2 regions of the Actinobacillus delphinicola genome follow, and region 2 is predicted to be linked to the other one. Evidence: riboswitches for the same ligand, from Rfam matches in the RefSeq annotation. Region 2 holds a riboswitch; the other holds the start of a gene.

Region 1 (7,731 bases), 550 kb from region 2:
GGATAATGATACACAACATATGATAGAGCGTGCCTTATCATCTACGGATGAGCGTATCGCTGATAATTTAGCAATCAATCCTGCTTTCCTGTTTGCTACTTTTTTCTGGTATCCATTACGTGAAAAAGTAGAAATACTTAAAAATGAAGGTGGATTAAATAATCATGATGCCTATAACCTTGCGAGTAATGATATTTTAGATACATTTTGTAAGCGTCTTGCTGCGCCACGTCGCCATACTTCAGTAATTCGTGATATTTGGATCTTGCAATTACAACTTATGAAGCGCCAAGGAAAAGCACCGACACGAACTTTTGAACATCCAAAATTCCGAGCCGCTTATGACTTATTAGCAATGCGTGCTGAAATTGAAGGTGGCGAAAGCATTGAGTTAGCAACGTGGTGGTATGAGTATCAACAAAGTAATGAGTCTCAACGCACTCAACTTTTACAACGCCAACAACGAAGCAAAGGAAAAGCGCATTCTGGTGAGAAAAAACCGTTCCGTCGTCGTCGCCATTCTCAACGTAGAAAATCGGCTACCAATAAACCGAATAAGCAGGTAAATTAATGCATCAAGTTTATATTGCACTTGGTAGTAATTTACAATCACCTGTTGCGCAACTCGAAAAAGCACTCTCTACGCTTGCCGAGTTGCCACAGGTTACAGTAAAAAAAACCAGCCCATTTTATCAAAGCTCGCCACTCGGACCACAAGATCAGCCTGACTTCATCAATGCCGTTGCATTGTTAGAAACTCCCTTATCGGCTGTAGAGCTTTTAGATATATTACAATCTATCGAAAATCAACAAGGGCGTATCCGTCTTCGTCATTGGGGAGAACGTACATTAGACCTAGACATCCTACTTTTTGATAACGATATCATAAAAACACCACGCCTTACTGTTCCACACTATGCAATGTGTGAGCGTGAGTTCGTGATTATTCCCCTTTTTGATATTGCCCCTGCACTTGTATTACCTACAGGTGAAAGCGTGGGCGAATTACGAAAAAAGTTTATAAACCATACGATGAAGGCTATCCAATAGAATAAAGTCGTCTTTGACCATTAGATTCAATGAGAAGATTGCCCGTTTATAAATATTTTGTGCTAAAATGTAATCCTTTTTATATTATTTGTTTTGTCGTCGGAGGAAAAGATGACCAGTGCTGCTAACAAAAGATCAGTGATGACCTTATTTTCAAACAATGATGACATTTATTGTCACCAAGTTCGTTTTGTACTCGCCGAAAAAGGTGCAGCTTACGAAATTGAAACGATTGTACCTGGTACAATCAATGAGCATTTAATGGAAGTCAATTCAAAAGGGACCGTTCCTACATTAATGGATCGTAACCTTGTTATCCGTACACCACACATTATTTTAGAATATTTAGACGAACGTTTTCCACACCCACCACTTATGCCGGTATTCCCTGTGGAACGTGCGCAAAAACGCCAACTTATGCATGATATCCAAGAAAGTTGGTATCAATATATTAAAGTTGCAGAATTTGGAAAAACTGAAACCGAACGTGCCCGTGCATTAAAATTCTTAAAAGAACAATTCCTTGCGATTTCAGCTCATTTCACTCCTTATTTCATGAGTGAAGAATTTAGCCTAGTAGATTGCTACATTGCTCCATTATTGTGGAAAATGCAAAATCTTGGCGTAGAATTTACGGGCGCTGGAAGTAAAGCCGTAAAAGCCTATATGGATCGTGTATTCAGTCGTGAATCATTCCAAGAATCCATTAATTGCGTTACGCCTAAAAACTTTATGGAAGAAAAATAGGTTTCCCTATGAGTAAAAAATTATCTGCAAAACGCTCTTATCTATTAAGAGCTTATTATGATTGGATTTCGGATAATGATCTTACCCCATACCTTGTGGTTGATGCGAATTATTACGGTACAGAAGTCCCTGAAGAATACGTTCAAGATGGGCAAATTATCCTAAATATTTCTATGCAAGCAACGGGAGATCTCCTAATTAACGATGATGCGGTTTCCTTTAATGCTCGCTTCCAAGGGGTAACTCGCCACGTCCATGTCCCAATGGGGGCAGCCGTTGCGATTTATGCTCGTGAAAATGGTGAAGGTGTGATGTTCGAACCCGAAGATATTTACGCTGAACTCAATCGTGAACCAGAAAATCAACCACAATCTTTTGAAGAAGCCGTAGATAAGCCAAAAGCGAAAAAAGCTAAAGATAATAGTTTCTTACGTATCGTGAAATAAGCTCACAATACGCTCTAATCTATATTTTCACGCCTCAATTCTCATAAATTTTTATGATTATTGGGGCGTGATTTTTATTAAAAGATAGAAAAAATTTAACATTAACTGCCTAATTTATAACATTATTTTTAAATAATGTGTCTTGACTTTATTTTTTGACTTGCCTAGAATGTCGCTCATCCGTCGGGGTGCCTTAATTGGCTGAGAGAGTCCCGTGAACCTGAAACAGTTAGTACTGGCGTAGGAAACGAGAATGCAAACATTTAATCTATCTTTTTCTAATCTTACTCCATTGTATTTTCCATTAAATACAACGGGGTGTACATGTCTTTAATTCAAATCCAAAATTTGGCGATTGCTTTTAAAGAGCAATACCTTTTCCAAAATCTCAATTTAACTTTAGAATCTGGTAAGAATACCGTCTTACTTGGGCGATCTGGCGTAGGTAAATCCTCATTGTTACGTGCTATTGCGGGCTTTCGCACGAATGAACGTATCACGGGTGAAATTTCCTATCCATCACACCTTCGTTTTGCTTATTTACCGCAAAATTATTCCCTCTATCCGTGGTTATCCGTCCTTGATAATGTTCAATTAGCGGCACATTTACGTCACCAAAAAACATATCAAACCACACAAAAAGCCAAGCAACTTTTAAATTCTGTTGGTCTTGAGGAACATATTCATAAAAAAGTTTTTCGTTTATCTGGAGGGCAACGTCAACGTGTCGCCCTAGCACGTATTCTTATGCAAGATGCCGATGTTGTTCTAATGGATGAGCCTTTTTCTGCCCTTGATGAAGTGACTAAGATTCAACTTTTACAATTGAGCCAATCTCTCTTAATAAATAAAACCGTTTTGATGATTACCCACAGCCCGAGTGAGGCACTTTCTTTCGCCGATCAAATTTATATTTTGCGTAGTGGAAAGCAACCGCTTGAACATTTCCCTCATAAGGACAATACCGAAAATCCCTATGCCTCTTTAATTAAAAAACTTGCCGAGTAATTATGCATAAAATTTTACATAGCTTATTTTTAATCCTGATTTTAGGTTTAATCTGGGAAAGTACAATTTTGCTATTTGACTTACCGCCTTACATTTTCCCTAGCCCTAAACAAGTCATTAATGCGCTTATTCAATACCATAGCGTATTGTTTGAACACGGAACACAAACGCTTTTAGAAATTTTAGCAGGGCTCTTTGTCGGCACAATACTTGGAATCGTAACGGCAATCTTCCTTTTCTACAACAAAGTGCTTTCTCGCCTTTTGCTACCAATTTTATTGATTAGCCAAGCGATTCCGATCTTTGCGATTGCCCCGATTTTAGTGCTTTGGTTCGGTTTTGGTTTTTTCTCTAAACTGGTGATGACCACGATCATCATTTTCTTCCCGATCACCAGTAATGTATTTGATGCACTCAAAAACACGCCTCAAGAAATGATCTTTATCGCAAAAAGTTGTGGTGCCACACCGCTGCAAATTTTAACTCGTGTGCGCCTCCCCGCTGCGCTACCTGCCGTAGGATCAGGTATCCGTATTGCCGCCACCATTGCGCCTATTGGTGCCGTGGTTGGCGAATGGGTCGGCGCTTCGCACGGTTTGGGATATCTCATGCTAATAAGCAATGCCCGCATGCAATCCGATATGCTTTTTGCTGCCCTATCGGTTTTAATTTTTATGACTTTAACCCTTTATTTCATGATTGATAAATCTTTAAAAAAATTCATTTTTTGGAATGGTAACTAATTGGAGAAAACAATGAAAAAAAGACTATTCATCTTGCTTATTGCCTGCCTTGCTAAAACCGCTTTTGCCAACGGAGCAGACAGAATCAATTTAGTGCTAGATTGGTTTATTAATCCAGATCATGCCGCCATTATCGTTGCGCAGCAACAAGGCTTTTTCAAAAAATATCATCTCGATGTGCATATTATTGAACCGACCGATCCATCGCTACCACCGAAATTGATAGCCACTCATCAAGCTGATATTGCGATAGATTATTTAACTCAATTACAAATGGCGGTCGCACAGGGATTACCATTAGTACGCATTGCCTCGCTATTCAATCAGCCATTGAGTAGCCTAGTCGTCCTAGACGATGGTCATATCAAAACACTTGCCGATCTCAAAGGTAAAAAAATTGGACATGCTATCTCGGGATTTGAAAGTGTCGTACTCAAAACTATGCTTAATCATGCGGGCTTAACCCTTAATGACGTAAAAATGGTGAATGTCAATTATGAGCTCTCGCCTGCACTTTTAAGTAAGCGTGTAGATGCCATTAATGGTGCGTTTCGTAATTTTGAAGTCAACCAACTTAAACTTGCGGGTGTAAAAGCCAAAGCCTTTTTCCCTGAACAAAATGGTGTGCCAAATTATGAAGAACTTGTCGTAATTTGCCATAAAGACCAAGTCAATGCTCCTAAATTTCAGCGCTTCGTAGCAGCGCTCAATGATGCAACCGATTATATCAAAGCCCACCCACAAAAAGCGTGGCAAGCCTTTATCAGTTACAATCCCGCACTTTTAAATACCCCATTAAACCAACTCGCTTGGCAAGATACTATTCCTTATATCAGTCCCAAACCGAGCAAACTTAACCGTGCGGATTATCAAAATTTTTCCGTTTTCCTCTATAAAAATCATGTGATTTCACACGATTTAAACCTTTCTAACTACACCAAAGACTATGCGCTTTAAGGAGAATTATGAACATTACGTACCTCATTCAAAACTGCCCATACTGGCAAGATTATACTGAGCATAAATTTGTCCGAGAATTGGGGCGTGGCACTTTACCGCTTGCCTCTTTTAAACATTATCTCATTCAAGATTATCTGTTTTTATTGCAATTCGCCCGTGCCTGGGGACTTGCCGTTTACAAAGCAGAAAATGTAGAACTAATGAAATATGCTCAACAAGGTATTCAAGCGATTTTGGAAGTGGAACAATCCATGCACTTAGATTTTTGCGAAAGTTGGGGGCTTTCTGCACAGGAAATACAAAAACATCCAGAAAGCCCCAATAATATAGGTTACACCCGCTATGTGCTTGATATTGGAATGAAATATGGGCTGGCTGAATTATTTGTCGCGATGGCCCCCTGCGCTTTGGGTTATAGTCAAATTGCAGAAAAACTGGCGAAAAACCATACCCCAAACAATCCTTACCAAAAATGGATCGATATGTATGATAGCGATACTTCACAAGAAAGCGTCCAGCGCTTCATGCGCCAAGCTGATCAATTAATTCAACACAGTGGCATTCAAGATCCTGAGCATTGGCAACGTATTTTTAATACTGCAACTCGTATGGAAATTGGCTTTTGGCAAATGGGTTTAGATTTAAGTTAAAGGGGGCGTTATGCTTGATATCACCTTAATCAATCAACTCCGTACACATAACCCGCTTATCCATTGTATCACCAATATCGTGGCGGCAAACTTTGTAGCTAATGGACTACTCGCTATTGGCGCTTCGCCACTGATGTCCGATTGTGCAGAAGAAATGGCAGATCTTGCCACGCTCACGCAAGGACTTTCTGTCAATATCGGTACACTCTGCGAGGATAAATGGCAAGCAGTTTGCCTCGCCTGCTCTCATTATAATCAGCACCAAAAACCTATTCTGCTCGACCCTGTGGGCGTGGGAGCAACACAATTTCGTCAACAAAAAATTAATTATCTTTTAGAACACTACCACTTTACTGCCATCCGAGGGAATGCAGCGGAGCTTGCTTATCTTGCAGGGATAAATTGGCAGCCGAAAGGCGTAGATGTTGGAGAAGGGCAACAAGATCCTATTCTAATTGCACAAAAGGTTGCAACTAAATACCACACCACTGTTTTATTAAGCGGAGCAACGGATATCATCACCGATGGTAGTCAAACTATTACCGTTACAGGTGGCAGTCCTTTTTTACCTAAAATTACTGCAACGGGTTGCTTACAAGGTGCCGTACTCACGGCTTTTTTAGCTTGTTGCAATCACCCTCTCCGCGCACTTACTACTGCAAGTGCCTTCTACAAAATCGCCGCCGAAAAAGCCGAGCAACGTACTTTACTTCAAGCTGGAAGTAACGGAACTTTTTTAATGGCTTTTCTAGATGCGTTAGCACAACCCCATTTAGATTACATAAAAAATCACGTTCAAATTAAGGAGATAAAATGAGCCATTTTCCACAAGCACTGACTATTGCTGGGTCTGATAGCGGTGGCGGTGCGGGTATTCAAACCGATTTAAAAACATTTCAAATGCGAGGCGTATTCGGCACCTCTGTATTAACTGCGGTGACTGCACAAAATACATTGGGCGTGCATCATATTCATCGCCTCCCTTTAGAAAACATTTCAGCGCAATTAACGGCTGTTTGCGATGATTTTTCAATTGATGCGGTTAAAATCGGCATGTTAGGCGATGCGGAAATCATTCAACTTGTAGCACAGAAATTACAGCAATATGCTTTAAAAAATATTGTGCTTGATCCCGTCATGATTGCCAAGGGTGGTGCAAAACTCTTACAAGATTCGGCTATTTTACAGTTAAAAGAAAATCTTATTCCCCTTTGTACACTCATTACCCCGAATCTTCCTGAGTGCGAAGTCCTTACGGGTATTTCGGTTTATGACGATCACTCTGCCCTAAAAGCCGCCCAATATTTACAAGCGTTAGGCGCTAAAAACGTGATGATTAAAGGTGGGCATACAGCAGATTTTACAGGCGAAACCTCTAATGATTGGATTCTGCTCGGTAATACATTTTTCACTCTCCCTGCCAAACGTTTCCATACTCCACACACGCACGGCACAGGTTGCACGTTATCTTCTTGCATTACTGCAGAATTAGCAAAAGGTGAATCGGTAAAAAATGCCATTATCCGTGCCAAAAGGTTTATCACTGACGCAATTACACATCCGCTGAATATCGGTCATGGGCATGGTCCTGTCAATTTATGGGCAGGAAATGAGGCATTAAATGGAGAAATAAACGATGCATAAACTTCCTTTTCTAAAACGCTATTTCGTGGCGGGTTCTCAAGATTGTCAACATTTAAATGGCAATAATGCAAATAATTTATTACACATTCTTGAAAATGCTTTAAATGCGGGCATTACTTGCTTTCAATTTCGTGAAAAAGGCAAAAACTCGCTCAGAGATCCAGACACGATCAGCGCCTTAGCTCAAGATTGCCAAAAACTTTGTGCGAAAGCGAAAGTACCCTTTATTATTAATAATGATGTCGCTCTCGCATTAAAGCTTAATGCCGATGGGATCCATGTGGGACAATCCGATACGCCTGTTGTGGATATCATCCCCCTGTTTAAAAATAAAATTATTGGATTGTCTTGCCAAACATTGGCACAAGCTCAATTAGCAGATAGATACCCTGAGATTAGTTATCTAGGTGTTGGTCCAATTTTTTCAACAAATTCTAAAGAAGATGCAGGTAATGCTTTACACCCTGATATTATTCGGCAATT
Region 2 (7,731 bases):
AAAAATTATTTGCAAGCCAAAGATGATTGCGCCACATCCAATAGCGGGCTAAATAGAGAATTGCCATTGCGATGATAACAGTGAGTAGCCCTGCTAACGGAGGCAAAGTAACGGAATAAATTAATGCACGCCATAATTCACTATCGTGTAGGCTATGCCAGAGGTCACCTGAAAACAGTCCCGCCCAAATTGTATTAATCAGTGGCAACAAGATGAAAGCTAATGTCAGCAAAATTACGACAATTTGCATAAATTTTACCGAAAATGTCTGCGTGTCTAGCCACGGGCGACGTTGTGATTGTAATAGTGAGCCTTTTTTGACAAAAAAACTACTGCTACTGAATAAAATAAAGCAGAATAAAAATTGCAATAATGCAAAGATCGCCGCTTTTCCTAAGTCAAAATCAAAAAAGACACTTTGATAAATTGCCACTTCAAGGGTTGTAAATTTTGGACCGCCACCCAAAGTTAATACCACAGCAAAACTGGTAAAACATAACATAAAAATTAACACGAAAGTCGGCAATAATTGTTGGCGTAGATAAGGCAATTCGATAAGGCGGATAAATTGCCAGCCACGAATACCGAGTTGTGCAGCGAGTTGGCGCTGTTCACTCGGGATACTGCTTAGGCTTTGTAAAAATAAACGGCTTGCGAGCGGAATATTGAAAAATAGATGCGCAATTAAAATTCCAGTTAACCCATAAATATCCCATTCACCGACAAAGCCTAGACAATGATAAAGATGAGCGAACCAACCATTTTGCCCGTAAATGCCCATTAATCCAAAAATGACAACCAGAGAGGGTAAAACAAAGGTTAAGGAAAAGAGTTTTAAAATAAGTTTTTTCCCCCAGAATTTCTGATAGAAAAAAGCACGGGCAAACAGGATCCCGAATAAAAGCGATAATATTGCCGAGAGAAAAGCTTGCCAAAAACTGAAGAAAATGACGTGATGTAAATAGCGATCTTGCATGAGATCGTGCCAGCTATAATCTTGTCCCTGTTGCCAAATTGCTGTTAGAGATAAACTATAAAATAAGACGATCGCACATACGACAGCAAAACCGCCACTATAAATCGCTTTATGCTGACGAATAGTCGCGGTTAATTTTTGAAGAGCAAATTTGGTCATATTAATCGGTTAGCGCATTTTGCCAAGTGTTAATCCATTGGCGCATGGTTTGTTGCGGTACGCTTTCTTCTTTTAAATTCGGCAGAACAGATTGTTGGCGTAGATTATCGTAAAGCGGAACGTGAATATTTTGCACAACAGGCAGCATCACATTAGCAGTCGATAAGATTTTTTGAGCTGGTGGGGTAATCATAAATTGTGTGAACGCATTGGTACAATCATTTTCATGATTTTTTAGCGTAGCAACAAATTCAATCTGTGCAACATGCGGAGCAGGGAAGTTGGCAGCCACATAATTGTCATTATGTTCATTTAAAATATGGTACAAAGGTGATGTATTGTAACTTAACACCATATCCGCCTCACCTTTTAAGAAAGCGCCATAAGCCTCAGACCAGCTTTTTGTGACGGTTACCGTATGTTTTGCCAATGTTTGCCACGCAGATTGGATATCTTTTTCAGAATAGACTTTATTCATCCATGCCACGAAACCTTGACCGACCGCAGAAGTACGTGGATCTTCATAAATCACACGGATATCTTGGCGATTAACTAATTCTTGTAAGGATTTTGGCGGATTTTTTAATTTTGTCTTATTATAGATGAATGCATAATCAGCAAAGCCGTAAGGGACAAACGTCGCATTACGGAAATTTTCTGGTAACGTATCAAGATCCACTTTTGCAGGCGTAAAAAGCTGTGATTTTTCTGCTGCATCCAGCATAAAATTATTTAGTCCGATAGCCATATCCGCTTTTGTTTGTTTTCCTTCTAAGCGAATACGGTTAAACATCGTATTTGAGCCATCAAGTGCTGTGTAATGAATTTGGCATTGCGGATGAGATTGTTCAAATAATTGCTTTAACTTCGGACCTGCACCCCATTTTTCAGATGCAAAGCTATTATAGGTATAAACATTGACAGTCTGCATCGCCATAGCAAATGGTGAAGCAAGTAGCAATGTCGTTGTTAAAAAAGAAAATATTTTTTGTTTCATTCTAAACTCCGCAAGAAAACAACATTAATGAAGATGAATGAACCATAAAACATGAGAAGGAAAAGAAAGAAGGGAAGTATTAGTTTCCTACGACAGTCCTAACTGTTTCAGGTTCGCGGGTATATTCTCAGCAGTTGCACCCCGACTAATTGCGGTAAGTGTATTGGAAATACTTAGAAAAGTATAGTGCTTTTAAAATATAAACCTAAAGAGGTAACCATTAGGATAAAAATACACCATTTCTTGGATTTTTATTTGCACAAATAAAAAAGCTTAACTATAATTGCGCCGTTTTTTTACATAAATTTTACATAAAAGGTATTTAAATGAACTTTAAAAAAACTTTACTTGGTGCAAGCATTTTAGCTGCAACCTTAGCACTTTCAGCATGTAATGACGATGCAACATCTGTAGCAAGCAGCCAAGCAACACCAGCTCAAGCAAGCACTGCAACAACTGCTCAAGTTAAAGCACAAGCACATGAAGTGGTTGGTGCAACTAAAACTTTAGCAAAAGATGTTGTTGAAAATGCGAAAGCACAAACTCACGCAGCAGTTGCAGCAACTAAAGAAGCAGCAAGCAATTTAGAAAAAGCAGCAAAAGAACAAGCAGCGGCAGCAGTAGATTCAACTAAAGCAGCAGCAACAAATATGCTTGACTCAATGAAAAAAATGGCAAATGATGCGGTAGATTCTGCAAAAAATACTGCTAAAAGTGCAGTAGATGCTGTTAAAACAACCGCAGCAAACACTGTATCAGATGCTAAAGATAAAGCTGCATCAACTGTAACTAAAGCAGAAGATAAAGCGGCATCAGCAGTTTCAAAAGCAGAAAACAAAGCAAGCGAAACGATGACTAAAGCAGAAGGCAAAGCAGCAAATGCAATGAACTCTGCAAGCCAAGCAGTTGATAAAAAACTTTCTAGCTTACTTTCTTAATTTACGATTTAAGAAACGAAAAGACCGATTTATTCGGTCTTTTTTTGTGGTTAAAAAATTAATAAAAATAATAAGTTGCCGAATTTTACATAACTTTCTATAATAGCGAAAATTGTTCTCATAGCTCAACGGGATAGAGCAGTTGCCTCCTAAGCGACCGATAGAGGTTCGAGTCCTCTTGGGAACGCCAAAATTACCACGCCCGCTTTTTCATAAAATTTTTCGAAAAAGCGGGCGTATTCATTTAAAAAAATAAAAAAGACCGAATAATTCGGTCTTTTTTCATATTAACTAGAAATTCGCATTACGTGGCGCACGTGGGAATGGAATTACATCACGAATATTTTGAACCCCAGTTACATAAACGATTAAACGTTCAAAACCAAGACCAAAACCTGCGTGAGGAACAGTACCGTATTTACGAAGATCACGGTACCACCAGTAATCTTCAGCTTTTAAGCCCATTTCAGCCATACGTTGATCAAGCACTTCTAAGCGTTCTTCACGTTGTGAACCACCAATAATTTCACCGATTCCAGGTGCTAATACGTCCATTGCTGCAACAGTTTTACCGTCATCGTTTAAGCGCATGTAGAATGCTTTGATATCTTTTGGATAGTTTTTCACAACAACAGGTGCTTTGAAGTGTTCTTCTGCTAAGTAACGTTCGTGTTCAGAAGATAAATCAATACCCCATTCAACTTTAAATTCAAAGTCTTTGCCTGATTTCAGTAAGATATCGATCGCATCAGTATAATCAACTTGAACGAAATCTGAGTTGATGAAGTTTTCTAAACGAGTAATTACGTTTTTATCAACACGTTGTGCAAAGAATTCTAAATCATCACGACGTTCTTCCAACACTGCTTTGAACACATATTTAAGCATTGCTTCGGCAAGTTTTGCATCATCTTCTAAGGTTGCGAATGCAAATTCTGGTTCAACCATCCAGAACTCAGCTAAATGGCGAGTTGTGTTAGAGTTTTCAGCACGGAAAGTCGGACCGAAAGTATAAACTTTGCTTAATGCGCAAGCATAAGTTTCCGCATTTAACTGACCAGACACGGTTAAGAAAGATTCTTTACCAAAGAAATCTTGGCTGTAATCCACTTTGCCTTCTTCGGTACGTGGTAGGTTTTCTAAATCTAATGTAGAAACACGGAACATTTCACCAGCACCTTCAGTATCAGACGCAGTGATTAATGGTGTTGCCACCCAGTAGAAACCTTGTTCTTGGAAGAAACGATGGATTGCACCAGCAAGACAGCTACGTACACGTGCAACAGCACCAATGATATTGGTACGTGGGCGAAGGTGAGCAACTTCACGTAAATATTCAATACTGTGGCGTTTTGCTGCCATTGGGTAAGTATCTGGATCTTCAACCCAACCCACAACTTTTACCGCATTTGCTTGAAGTTCAACGGCTTGACCAGCTGCTGGAGATTCCACAACCACACCTGTTACTTCAACTGCACAACCTGTGGTTAAACGTAAAACTTCGCTTTCATAGTTTGGAAGATCATTATTTGCAATCGCTTGAATTGGATCAAAACAAGAACCGTCATAAACCGCTAAAAAAGAAAGTCCCGCTTTAGAATCACGACGGGTACGAATCCAACCTTGTACAGTGACTGTTTCACCAACGGCAACTTTACCTTGCAACACGTCAGCAACAGATGCTACTTTTGTCATATTTACCTCTAATTTTTTATAAAATTCATCGCATTTTACCGTATTTCTTACCCAAAACTAAAGAGTTAGCAACGAAAAAAGCGAATTTTTCCACGCCTAGATTTTCGGAAAAAATTATACAAAAGATTATTTTATTCTTCAAAAGGCATGGAATAACATTAATGAATAAAGATATAAAAAAAGCGCCTAAAGGCGCTTTTTTAGTGGATGTTATTATCTATTTGCTTGGCGTTTTTGGTGAAGGCTATATACCACATAACCCACGATACCAAATAGAATTGGACCACATACCATTGCAACAGATTGGAATATACCACCTTTATCATGTTGTACGATAGGTTCAATAATTGCGAAGAAGTTAGCAAAAGCAATGATTAGGGTCACAATTACAGCAAAGATAGTTGCTGTACGTTGTGTTTTGAATACCATAAATGATTTTCCAAATTCACCTGCCAATTGTTTTTTCTTAAAGAAAATATAAGCAACAGATAAGAAAACATAAGGAATAGACATTGCAACATTCGTCATCAAAATAAGTACACGGAAGAATTGTGAAGCATTTTGACCACCGAACGATACAAAAGCAATAAGAATGATAACAAGGACTGCTTGTGCCCACATTGCATTTGCTGGCATATCATTTTTATTCATACGGCATAATTTTTCAGGCCAAATACCTTTTGGCGAACCTTCGATTAATGTACGTAATGGTGAATAAGATAAAATGAAGAATGCACTTACAAGTGAAATAAACATTGATGCACCAACATAACGAGCCATCCAGTTACCTAAAATGACAGCGGTTGATTGATCTGCACCAAAGCTAATACCTAATTGATAGCCTAAATTATTCAGTACGATATAAGCAACGTTACCCATGTGTACTTTATCACTATGAAGGATTTCCCCCCAGTTTGTGAAAGCACCGCAGGCTAAGATACCTAAAGCATAACCAAGAGCAACAACAACTGCAGCAATTAAAATGCCTTTCGGGAAATTCTTTTCAGGATTTTTAATTTCATCAGCTAATGTCCCGATAGCTTCCAATCCACCAAAAGAGAAGAGGGCAAAGGTTAAGAATGCTAACATCCCCAAGATTGATTGATATTCAGGCATTGGCGAAACAGTGAAGGAGTGTGCAATATTTTGAATAGGTTGAGCTAAATGACCATTTTTTAAGTAAACAATCAAACCACCTAAAATCAGAACAACATTTAAAAATGCAGTGGCGATACCCCCAACAGTTGCTACCTTACTGATGTTTCCTAACCCACGACTACCGATTGCAGTAACAATAATCACGAGGATAATGCCCAACACCCCTAAAGTCTGAACAGAGCTTAATCCGAAAAGTGACCAGGTTGAGGTTTGATCTTGTCCGTAGAAAGCATAGCTTAGAATTAACCATAGACTAGAACTAACAGAAACCATCCATACCGCATATGATGCGTACCACATAAAGGTTCCAATAAAAGCAAAACCTCCACCGACTGATTTATCCATCCAAGCGAGGATCCCCCCTTTTTCTTTACGGAATGCAGCCCCGTATTCGGAGATCATGAAAGCATAGGGAATAAAGAAGAATAGGGCGACGAAGAAATACCAAGGAATGGCTGCATAGCCCATGAGGTAAAAGGAACGAGGCATATTGGCAAAACCATATACCGATGAAAAGATCATTAAGATCAATGCGATAAGTGTGAGTTTTTTTTGAGGCATGGGTTTAGTCCTTTAGGGTTACCAGTTTCAAAGTTGACAGAGAATAGCATTTTGCCCATATTTTTTTTATGAGAAAGATCACAAAAAATAACATTACTTTGTAGAACGCTATAAATTTATGTGTATTTGCTTGAAATTTGAACAATAAAAACGCCTCAATTAGAGGCGTTTTTATACTCAGTTAACTATTCCCACTCAATCGTTGCAGGTGGTTTGCCTGAAACGTCGTAAACGACGCGGGAGATGCCGTCAACTTCGTTGATGATGCGGTTTGAGATTTTACCTAAAAGATCGTAAGGTAAATGTGCCCAGTGCGCGGTCATAAAGTCGATAGTTTCAACGGCGCGGAGTGCGATAACCCAATCGTATTTACGACCATCGCCCATAACGCCAACAGATTTCACTGGAAGGAATACCGCAAAAGCTTGGCTTACTTTGTAGTAGTAATCGGCTTTGTGTAATTCTTCAATAAAGATTGCGTCAGCACGGCGGAGTAGGTCGCAGTATTCTTTTTGAATTTCACCCAATACGCGAACGCCTAGACCTGGACCTGGGAACGGGTGGCGGTTAAGCATTTCTTCTGGTAAGCCAAGCGCTAAACCGATACGACGTACTTCATCTTTAAATAATTCACGAAGTGGCTCAACTAGACCAAGTTTCATGTAATCTGGCAAACCGCCTACGTTATGGTGTGATTTAATAACGTGTGCTTTACCGGTTTTGCTTGCTGCAGATTCGATAACGTCTGGGTAAATGGTGCCTTGCGCTAACCATTTAACATTGGTTTGTTTATGCGATTCTTCATCAAAAACATCAACGAAAACTTTCCCAATCATTTTACGTTTTGCTTCTGGATCGGTTAAGCCTTTTAATGCGTCAAGGAAGCGATCTTCTGCGTCTACGCGGATAATGTTTAAACCAAAACGGTCGCCAAACATTTCCATAACTTGATCTGCTTCATTTAAGCGAAGAAGACCATTGTCAACGAATACGCAGTGTAATTTATCGCCAATAGCACGGTGAAGAAGGAGGGCAGTGACTGATGAATCTACGCCACCAGAAAGACCTAAGATAACTTCGTCATCACCAACTTGTTCTTTAATACGTTTTACAGCATCTTCGATGATATTTGCAGGGGTCCATTCTGTTTTACAACCGCAGATTTCCACGACAAAGTTAGTGAGTAAGCCTAAACCACATTTAGTGTGCGTTACTTCAGGATGGAATTGTACACCATAGAATTGACG

Evidence for each region. Region 2 has a riboswitch for thiamine pyrophosphate ahead of thiB (thiamine ABC transporter substrate binding subunit). Riboswitches for the same ligand answer to the same signal wherever they lie in the genome.
Region 1: it holds a riboswitch for thiamine pyrophosphate, as region 2 does, so the genes downstream of both, EL259_RS06675 (ABC transporter ATP-binding protein) here and thiB (thiamine ABC transporter substrate binding subunit) in region 2, are expected to answer to the same signal.

What each region holds. Positions count from the first base shown of each region.
Region 1 covers NZ_LR134510.1:1,417,418-1,425,148, reverse strand. The annotation lists gene pcnB (polynucleotide adenylyltransferase PcnB) at 1-571, shown strand, start outside; gene folK (2-amino-4-hydroxy-6-hydroxymethyldihydropteridine diphosphokinase) at 571-1,050, shown strand; gene EL259_RS06685 (glutathione S-transferase N-terminal domain-containing protein) at 1,162-1,797, shown strand; gene EL259_RS06680 (ClpXP protease specificity-enhancing factor) at 1,806-2,243, shown strand; TPP riboswitch at 2,418-2,507, shown strand; gene EL259_RS06675 (ABC transporter ATP-binding protein) at 2,568-3,251, shown strand; gene EL259_RS06670 (ABC transporter permease) at 3,254-3,994, shown strand; gene EL259_RS06665 (ABC transporter substrate-binding protein) at 4,007-4,951, shown strand; gene tenA (thiaminase II) at 4,960-5,604, shown strand; gene thiM (hydroxyethylthiazole kinase) at 5,615-6,421, shown strand; gene thiD (bifunctional hydroxymethylpyrimidine kinase/phosphomethylpyrimidine kinase) at 6,418-7,248, shown strand; gene thiE (thiamine phosphate synthase) at 7,241-7,731, shown strand, end outside.
Region 2 covers NZ_LR134510.1:131,474-139,204, reverse strand. The annotation lists gene thiP (thiamine/thiamine pyrophosphate ABC transporter permease ThiP) at 1-1,135, opposite strand, end outside; gene thiB (thiamine ABC transporter substrate binding subunit) at 1,137-2,132, opposite strand; TPP riboswitch at 2,200-2,286, opposite strand; gene EL259_RS00635 (hypothetical protein) at 2,459-3,070, shown strand; tRNA gene EL259_RS00630 (tRNA-Arg) at 3,185-3,260, shown strand; gene asnS (asparagine--tRNA ligase) at 3,362-4,765, opposite strand; gene yjeM (glutamate/gamma-aminobutyrate family transporter YjeM) at 4,979-6,484, opposite strand; gene guaA (glutamine-hydrolyzing GMP synthase) at 6,670-7,731, opposite strand, start outside.